2 regions of the Hominenteromicrobium sp. genome follow, and region 1 is predicted to be linked to the other one. Evidence: riboswitches for the same ligand, from Rfam matches in the RefSeq annotation. Region 1 holds a riboswitch; the other holds the start of a gene.
The links. Region 1 has a riboswitch for thiamine pyrophosphate ahead of ACLTX1_RS02855 (energy-coupled thiamine transporter ThiT). Riboswitches for the same ligand answer to the same signal wherever they lie in the genome.
Positions count from the first base shown of each region.

Region 2: linked by a shared signal. The riboswitch ahead of thiC (phosphomethylpyrimidine synthase ThiC) and the one ahead of ACLTX1_RS02855 (energy-coupled thiamine transporter ThiT) in region 1 are both predicted to bind thiamine pyrophosphate.

Region 1 is NZ_JBKWAE010000002.1:249,092-253,305, forward strand. Features, by position in the region: gene ACLTX1_RS02845 (hypothetical protein) at 55-708, opposite strand; gene rlmD (23S rRNA (uracil(1939)-C(5))-methyltransferase RlmD) at 818-1,978, opposite strand; TPP riboswitch at 2,333-2,442, shown strand; gene ACLTX1_RS02855 (energy-coupled thiamine transporter ThiT) at 2,534-3,127, shown strand; gene ACLTX1_RS02860 (glycine--tRNA ligase) at 3,304-4,214, shown strand, end outside.
Region 2 is NZ_JBKWAE010000008.1:67,504-71,717, forward strand. Features, by position in the region: gene ACLTX1_RS07770 (DegV family protein) at 1-784, shown strand, start outside; gene ACLTX1_RS07775 (chloride channel protein) at 981-2,246, shown strand; TPP riboswitch at 2,317-2,424, shown strand; gene thiC (phosphomethylpyrimidine synthase ThiC) at 2,486-3,793, shown strand; gene hflC (protease modulator HflC) at 3,922-4,214, opposite strand, start outside.

The sequences.
Region 1 (4,214 bases):
GCTTCCTATATAGGGTACATATCCATCACTTCGGGAGGGTGTTTTTGCTTTTATTCAGAAATTCTTATTGTTTTCCGGCGGCGTCCAGGTGAAATCCTCGGCGGAAAGAAGCGTTTTGCCGCAGTGAAAGCGGTCAAGCTCCGCGGTGCACAGCCGCACGGCGTCTTCAATGTACGTGTCCGCCATGGCAGCCGTGAAAAAGTAGGGGGCATCCGCCGGCGCGGGCACAAAGTTTTGATGAATCGAACGCAGAAGACCTTCGGCGTCAAACGGCTCAAAAGCGAAAATCGGTTCCTGCGTGAAATTTTCTGGGACGGCAAGGTCATCCCGAATATTATATTTTTGAATGAAATGACGGTTTAAAAGCGTGTAATCGTGGTGCATGCGCGCGGTGCTTTCCGGCGTGTAGGGATTCCAGCCGAAGGTATCGTACAGCGTTTTGCGGTACAAAGCATCCTCGATAAGGTGCAGATAGTAGCCGAGATAAAGGTCATCTTTTTGCATACGCTCGCCGAACTGCGCGCGGTACGATTCAAGATCATAAAGCCGAATGCCGAGCTTTTCATTGTAAATGCGAAAATGTGTTTTCCGCTTGTTTACGGAAGCGTCCGGCAGTACCGCGCCAAAGCGCAGCCGCGCACCGTCGTGCATAGGAAACAGTTGCAAAATTTTATCCGTGATTGCGTAGTGCATGAGACTGGAAGCCATATTTTTTTACCTTTCTTCCGTAATTTTCGGGAGCGGCATTTGAAAATATCCGCAGGCGGGAATATCCTTTTCGGTAACGGGGCGAATCATGGGAAAGCCTTCTTTTGTTTTAATTCATCTTATCCAACCGTACGACGCATTCTACATGGTCGGTGTGGGGGAACATGTCTACGGGCTGAATTTTTTCGGCGCGATAGCCGCGCTTTGTAAGAAAATTAAGGTCGCGCGCGAGCGTTTCAGGGTTACAAGAGACGTATACGATGCGTCTCGGTGCAAGTGTGAGCGCGCAGGAGAGAAACGCGGTGTCGCTGCCGGTGCGCGGCGGATCCATGAAAAGTACGTCGCAGTGTTCACCGGCGTTTGCCATATCTACCATGAAGTTGCCTGCATCGGCACAGACGAAGCGGATATTTTTCACACGGTTTAATTTTGCGTTTTCACGGGCATCGCGCACGGCGTCGCGGTTCACTTCTACGCCGAGGACCTGTCCGGCTTTTTTGGCGGCGACCATGCCGATGGTGCCGATGCCGCAGTACGCGTCAATGACGGTTTCTTTGCCCGTGAGCTCCGCAAATTCCATCGCTTTGCCGTACAGCACCTCGGTCTGCACGGGGTTGATCTGGTAGAATGATTTTGCCGAAATGCGGAAGCGCAGCCCGCAGAGAATATCCGTGATATAGCCGGGGCCGTAGAGTGTTTTCTCGTTCTGCCCGAGCAGCATGGAGGTGTAGCGGTCGTTGACATTTTGAATGATCGTGGTAATCTCCGGGTGAAGCTTTAACAGCGCACGGGTGAAATTGTTGCGCGCGGGGAAGATCGGCGTACCGGTGACGAGCACAACCATGACTTCGCCGGTCTGAAAGCCGCGCTTGACGAGCACATGGCGCAGAAAGCCGCGCCCGGTGACTTCGTTATACGTTGTCATTTTGAAATTGCGCAGCAGGCGGCGGATATCGACGATGATGCGGTCGGCAATTTCGTCTTCCGTCATGCAGCTGTCCACGGCGACGATGTTGTGCGTGCTGCTCTGGTAAATGCCGGAGATGATGCGTCCGGCACGCGTGGTACCGAATGCGGCCTGTACCTTATTGCGGTAGTGGTAGGGGTTCTCCATGCCGATGATGGGCTCTACGCGGCAGAATTTGCCGAGCAGACGGATGCACGTGCGCTCCTTGTGCGCGAGCTGTTCCTTATAATCGAGGTTCTGCAGTTGGCAGCCGCCGCATTTTTTGCTGTGCGGACAGCGCGTTTTGTTCTGTGTGCTTTCCATTTTTATATGTCCTTCCGTAGTTTAAATCGGTTTTAGCGTTTTATTTTATGAATTTGCCTTGCAAATTCATGGGGAGACCCCCTAATTGTGGTTCCCATCCTACTTTTTGTTAGGCAAAAGGTGTTTCGTCGTCTGCGGACGACGACACAGGGCGCTGCTCTAATGAACCCAAGCGAACGCACACGTTCGCTTTAAGCTTCTTGAAAAAGCTTAAGCAAAACTTTTAACCACCGTTGCCGTTGGCTTATGTTTCTTTTATACTATCATTTTGTTTCTCCAAAATCAAGAAAAGCCTTGTTTTCTGACCGAAAACACAAATTTTAGTTGAAAAGCGAAAAGTTCCGTGCTATACTGAATGTGAAAAAAGGGTGCTGACGTATAAAGTCGGCTGAGAGCGGCGTGAACGCCGAAACCTGTTACCTGATTCGGATAATGCCGACGTAGGAAAATACGCTTATTTTAAGTGCTTTTTATGCCGCGTGCCGAATGGGTGCGCGGTTTTTGTTTTCTCCGCTTTATCCCCTAAATCTCGGTAGAAAACCGGAGGAATGAACTATGAAGAACAACAATACAAAAAAGCTTGCGGCCTGCGCGGTTATGGTTGCACTGGGCGCTGTGCTCAGCATGATCAAGGTGCTTCAGATGCCGTTTGGCGGTTCCATCACGCTGCTTTCCATGCTGCCCTGCGCCATGATTTCCATCATGTACGGCCTCAAGTGGGGCTTTGCGGCTTCCTTTGTGGAATCCGTCGTTCAGCTTGCGTTCGGCATCACGATGGACGGCATCCTCGGCTGGGGCATGACGCCTTCTGCTCTCATCGGCACGATTTTGCTCGATTATATCGTGGCATACACGGTTATCGGCATTGCGGGCATTTTCCGCAAGAAGGGTTATGTAGGCATTTGCTGCGGCACGGCGCTGGCTGTTGCGCTGCGCTTTGTGTGCCACTTCATTTCCGGCGCCATTATCTTTGCAAACTTTGATGAGTTTGTGGCGTTCGGCGCTTCCTGGGTGGGCCACCCGTGGCTTTACTCCTTCTGCTACAACGGCACTTACATGCTGCCGGAGCTCATCTTCACAGTTATCGCGGCGGTTATTCTGTTCCGTCTGCCGCAGATGAAAAAGCTCATCGCGGACGAGGGCGAATAAATCTAAGCAAGCGGAAATTTCGGGCGGTGCTCTGCGGAGTGCCGCTTTTTTCGCATAAAATCCCGCCGCGGTAGTTGTGTATCTTTGAAAAACGTGGTATGATTGATAAATCACAAGCGCAGCATCCAGCTGCACGAAGCCGTGCAGCAGCCAGCGGCGCGAAAGGAGTTTAACAAATGAAGAAAGTTCTGAAGCCCGAAGAAAAGACCATGGAAAAAATCGTGGCGCTCTGCAAAAACAGAGGCTACGTATACCCCGGCTCCGAAATTTACGGCGGCCTGTCCAACTCTTGGGACTACGGCCCGCTGGGCTGCCTTTTCAAGGACAACGTAAAAAACGCGTGGAAACGCAAGTTCGTGCAGGAGAGCCGCTACAACGTGGCGCTGGATTCCGCAATCCTCATGAACCCGGAAGTCTGGGTGGCAACCGGCCACGTGGGCGGCTTCTCCGACCCGCTGATGGACTGCAAGGACTGCAAGACCCGTCACCGTGCCGATAAGCTCATTGAAGACTTCACCGGCGAATCCGCAGACGGCTGGACGAACGAGCAGATGCAGCAGTTCATCGCCGACAACAACATTGCCTGCCCGGAGTGCGGCGGCCACAACTTTACGGATATCCGCCAGTTCAACCTGATGTTCAAGACTTTCCAGGGTGTTACGGAAGACGCAAAGAGCCAGCTGTACCTCCGCCCGGAGACTGCACAGGGCATTTTTGTCAACTTCCCGAGCATTCAGCGCACCACGCGCAAGAAGGTGCCGTTCGGCGTTTGTCAGGTGGGCAAGAGTTTCAGAAATGAGATTACCCCGGGCAACTTCATTTTCCGCATTCGCGAGTTTGAGCAGATGGAGTGCGAATTCTTCTGCAAGCCGGGCACGGACCTCGACTGGTTCTACTACTGGAAGGATTTCTGCAAAAACTGGCTTTTGAACCTCGGTCTGGACGAAGCGAACATCCGCCTGCGCGACCACAGCCAGAAGGAGCTCTCCTTCTACTCCAAGGCGACGACGGATATTGAGTATCTGTTCCCGTTCGGCTGGGGCGAGCTTTGGGGCATTGCAGACCGCACGGACTATGACCTCACCCG
Region 2 (4,214 bases), on a different contig from region 1:
GTATAATATCGGCATTACGCCGCTGTACATTGAAAAGGGCGGGCAGAATTGTCGCGACGGCATGGACATCACGCCGCAGGAGATTTTCGACTACGTGCGCTCCGGCAAGGGCGTGTGCCGCACTGCTGCCGTGAACGTGGACGATTACACGGCATTTTTCAAAAAATGCAGGGAAAATTACGACGCGGTGATCCATTTTAATATCAGCAGTGATTTTTCCAGCTGCTACCAGAACGCCTGCACCGCTGCGGCGGAGTTTGAAAACGTGTATGTGGTCGATTCCCGCAATCTTTCCACGGGCATCGCGCTGCTCGTTTTGGATGCCGCAGAGCGTGCGGAAAAGGGCGAGGACCCCAAAGAGATTGCCGCGCTCATGCGCGAAACGGCGAAAAAAGTAGAGGCGAGCTTCGTCATCGATACGCTTTTTTATCTGCAAAAGGGCGGCAGATGCTCTACCTTGGCGGCGCTCGGCGCGAATTTATTGAAGCTAAAGCCGTGCATTGAAGTGAAGGACGGCAAAATGGGCGTGGGCAAAAAGTACCGCGGCAAGATCGACAATTGCATTGCACAGTATGTGCGCGAGCGTTTGCAGGGCAGAGACGATTTGAGACGAAATCGCATTTTCATCACGCACTCGGGCTGTGCGCCGGAGATTGTGGAGAATGTGAAAGCGATCATCAAGGAATGCGGCGGCTTTGACGAGGTGTTGGAGACCTATGCCGGCTGCACGGTCTCGAGTCACTGCGGCCCGAACACGCTGGGCGTTTTGTTTGTGAGAAAGTAAATTCTAAAAGGCTTCGCCTTTTTGGGAGACCCCCTAATTGGGTCTCCCACGGACGGAACGTTCACTGGAAGTTCCGTCCTGATTTTTGGTAGGCAAAAGGATTTCGAGCTCTGCGGAGCTCGACCAACTTTTTGAAAAAAAGTTGATTAAAAACTTTATTTGTCAATAAAGACATGAACTGAGTGAGGAAAGAATAATGGAGAACAAAGAGAAAATTCGCTCGCTTGCGGAAAACGTGTGGGCGTACATTGCGGCGTTTTTGCGGTGGGGCGTTTTAGGCTTGCTTGTCGGCGGGCTTGGCGGCTTCGTCGGCGCGCTGTTTGCAAAATCCGTTGCGTGGGCAACGGCCATGCGCGGCGCTAACCCATGGCTTTTATATTTGCTGCCCGTCGGCGGTTTGGCCATTGTGGGCGTTTATAAACTTTGCCGCGTTTCCGGCGTGGGCACGAACGAGGTGTTCGAGGGTGTACGCAGCAATAAAGGTGTTTCCATTTTGCTTGCGCCGGCCATTTTCCTCGGCACAACGATTACACACCTGCTCGGCGGCTCCGCGGGCCGCGAGGGCGCGGCGCTCCAAATCGGCGGAAGCGTGGCGACGTTCTTCGGCAAGCTGTTCCGTTTAAATGAGGAAGACCGCCACATTCTCACCATGTGCGGTATGAGCGGCGTGTTCGCGGCGGTATTCGGCACGCCGATGGCGGCATGTGTCTTCGCGATAGAGGTCGTCAGCGTCGGCCGCTTCTGCACCTCGGCGCTGTTCCCGTGCATCGTGTCCTCTGCGTCTGCCTATGCACTGGCGCTGGTTATGGGCGTTGCCCCGGAGCATTTTCTCGTCGAAAATGTCCCGGCATTTGACATTTCCACAATGTGGCGTGTACTCGTCATCGCCATTTTGTGTGCGGTTGCCAGTATGCTGTTCTGCTGGGCGATGCACAGCGGCGCAAAGCTCTTCAAAAAGCTTTTTAAAAACGAATTTCTCCGCGCGGCGGTCGGCGGCGTTGTGGTGATTTTGCTCACATTGCTTGTCGGTACGCGCGCGTATAACGGCGGCGGTATGGACGTCATCGAGCGCATTTTTGAAGAGGGCGTCGTGCGTCCCGAGGCATTCTTGCTCAAGATAATCTTTACCTCCATCACGATCGGCGCAGGCTTTAAGGGCGGCGAGATCGTGCCCACGCTGTTCATCGGTGCCACGCTCGGCGGTACGCTGGCGCTGCTTGTCGGTCTGAGTCCCGCGTTCGGTGCGGCCATCGGCATAGCGGCGCTGTTCTGCGGTGTGACGAACTGCCCCATTGCGACAATTCTGCTCAGCGTAGAGCTCTTCGGCGGCGAAAGCGCACTGTTCTGCATGATCGCGGCGCTTGTAAGCTTCCTGTTTTCGGGCTATTTCAGCCTTTATTCCGGACAGCAGCTTATTTATTCGAAATTGAGCGAGAAAGAGATCAACGTGCACGGACACTAAGCCGAGAACACAGGCAAAATCTTGACAAAACGCACTTGGCGTGGTAGAGTAAGTACGCGGAAAACGCAAAAAATAATAAACGGGGTGCTCGTATACGGGCTGAGAGGAGGGTGTGACCCTCGACCCGAATAACCTGATTTGGATAATGCCAACGTAGGGAACGGAAATATCCGGGTATGTGTCATTATCACATGCCCTTTTCTTTTGTTCCGAAACACGCATTAGGAAAGGAACGGAAAATGGAATACACAACGCAGATGGATGCCGCCCGCAAGGGCATTTTTACGCCGGAAATGGCGAAAGTTGCCGAAAAAGAGCACTTGGAGCCGAAAAAACTCATGGCGCTCATGGCGGAGGGCAAGGTCATTATCCCGTGCAATAAGGTGCATACATGCATAGAGCCGAACGGTCTCGGCTCCATGCTGAAGACGAAGATCAACGTCAATCTCGGCACGTCCCGTGACCTCACCGACCTTAACATGGAGCTTGAAAAAGTAAATCATGCGGTCGAAATGGGCGCGGAGGCCATTATGGACCTCAGCTCCTTCGGCGATACGCAGAAGTTCCGCCGCAAGCTGACGCACGAGTGTCCGGCGATGATCGGCACCGTGCCGATCTATGACGCGGTCGTTTACTACCACAAGGCGCTCGGCAAAATCACTGCGCGCGAGTGGATTGACATTGTGCGCATGCATGCGGAGGACGGCGTAGACTTCATGACCATCCACTGCGGCATCAATAAAGAGACGGCGAAGAAGTTTAAACGCAACCGCCGTTTGATGAATATCGTTTCCCGCGGCGGCTCCATCATTTTTGCATGGATGGAAATGACCGGCGAGGAGAACCCGTTCTTCCAGTATTTTGACGAAATTCTCGACATTTGCTGTGAATATGACGTGACGCTCAGTCTCGGCGATGCATGCCGCCCCGGCTGCCTGCAGGACGCGACCGATGCTTCGCAGATTGAAGAGCTCATCACGCTCGGCGAGCTGACCAAGCGCGCGTGGGAAAAAGACGTGCAGATCATGATCGAGGGTCCCGGCCATATGCCGCTCAATCAGATTGCGGCGAACATGGAGATTCAGAAAACGCTGTGCCACGGCGCACCGTTCTATGTGCTCGGCCCGATCGTCACGGACATCGCCCCGGGCTATGACCATATCACCTCCGCCATCGGCGGCACGGTGGCAGCCATGAACGGCGCATCGTTCCTGTGTTACGTCACGCCCGCAGAGCATCTGCGCCTGCCGGATGTGGACGACGTGAAGGAGGGCATCATCGCGGCACGCATTGCAGCGCATGCGGCTGACATCGCAAAGGGCGTTCCGCACGCGATGGATTGGGACAACGAAATGGCAGTTGCCAGAAAGAAGCTTGACTGGAACGCGATGTTTGACCTCGCAATCGACCCCGAAAAGGCGCGCCGCTACCGCGAATCCTCCCGTCCGGAGAAGGAAGACACGTGCAGCATGTGCGGCAACTTCTGCGCGGTGAAGAACATGAACCGCATCTTAGACGGCGAGATCGTCTCCATCTTCGATGAATAATTTGAGATCATAAGACTCCTATGTGATTTGAATAGAGAACGGCACAGCCTTGGGCTTCCTCCCGGGCTGTGCCGTTCTCGTTTATATGGGAATAGCCACCCCGGTTTTGCCGGGGTGGCTATCAGGCTTTACGGATTCGTCAAAATCTGTGCCAAGTCCGAATCCTTGCCTAAGATAATGGTCTTCTCGTCGCCGTTTAAGGTGCTCTTTAAGGCTTCAAGCGCCTGCGTGAATTTGTAGAACTCCTGCTTATCCTCGGTATTGTACGCTTTGCCGAGCAGTCGCATGTATTCGGCTTCGCCCTCGGCCTGCAATTTTGCGGCTTCGGCCTCCGCGTTCGAGACAATGATGTTCACCTGCTTATCGACATCATTGCGGATGAGCGATGCTTCGTAGTTGCCGTCTGCGGTGTATTTTTCCG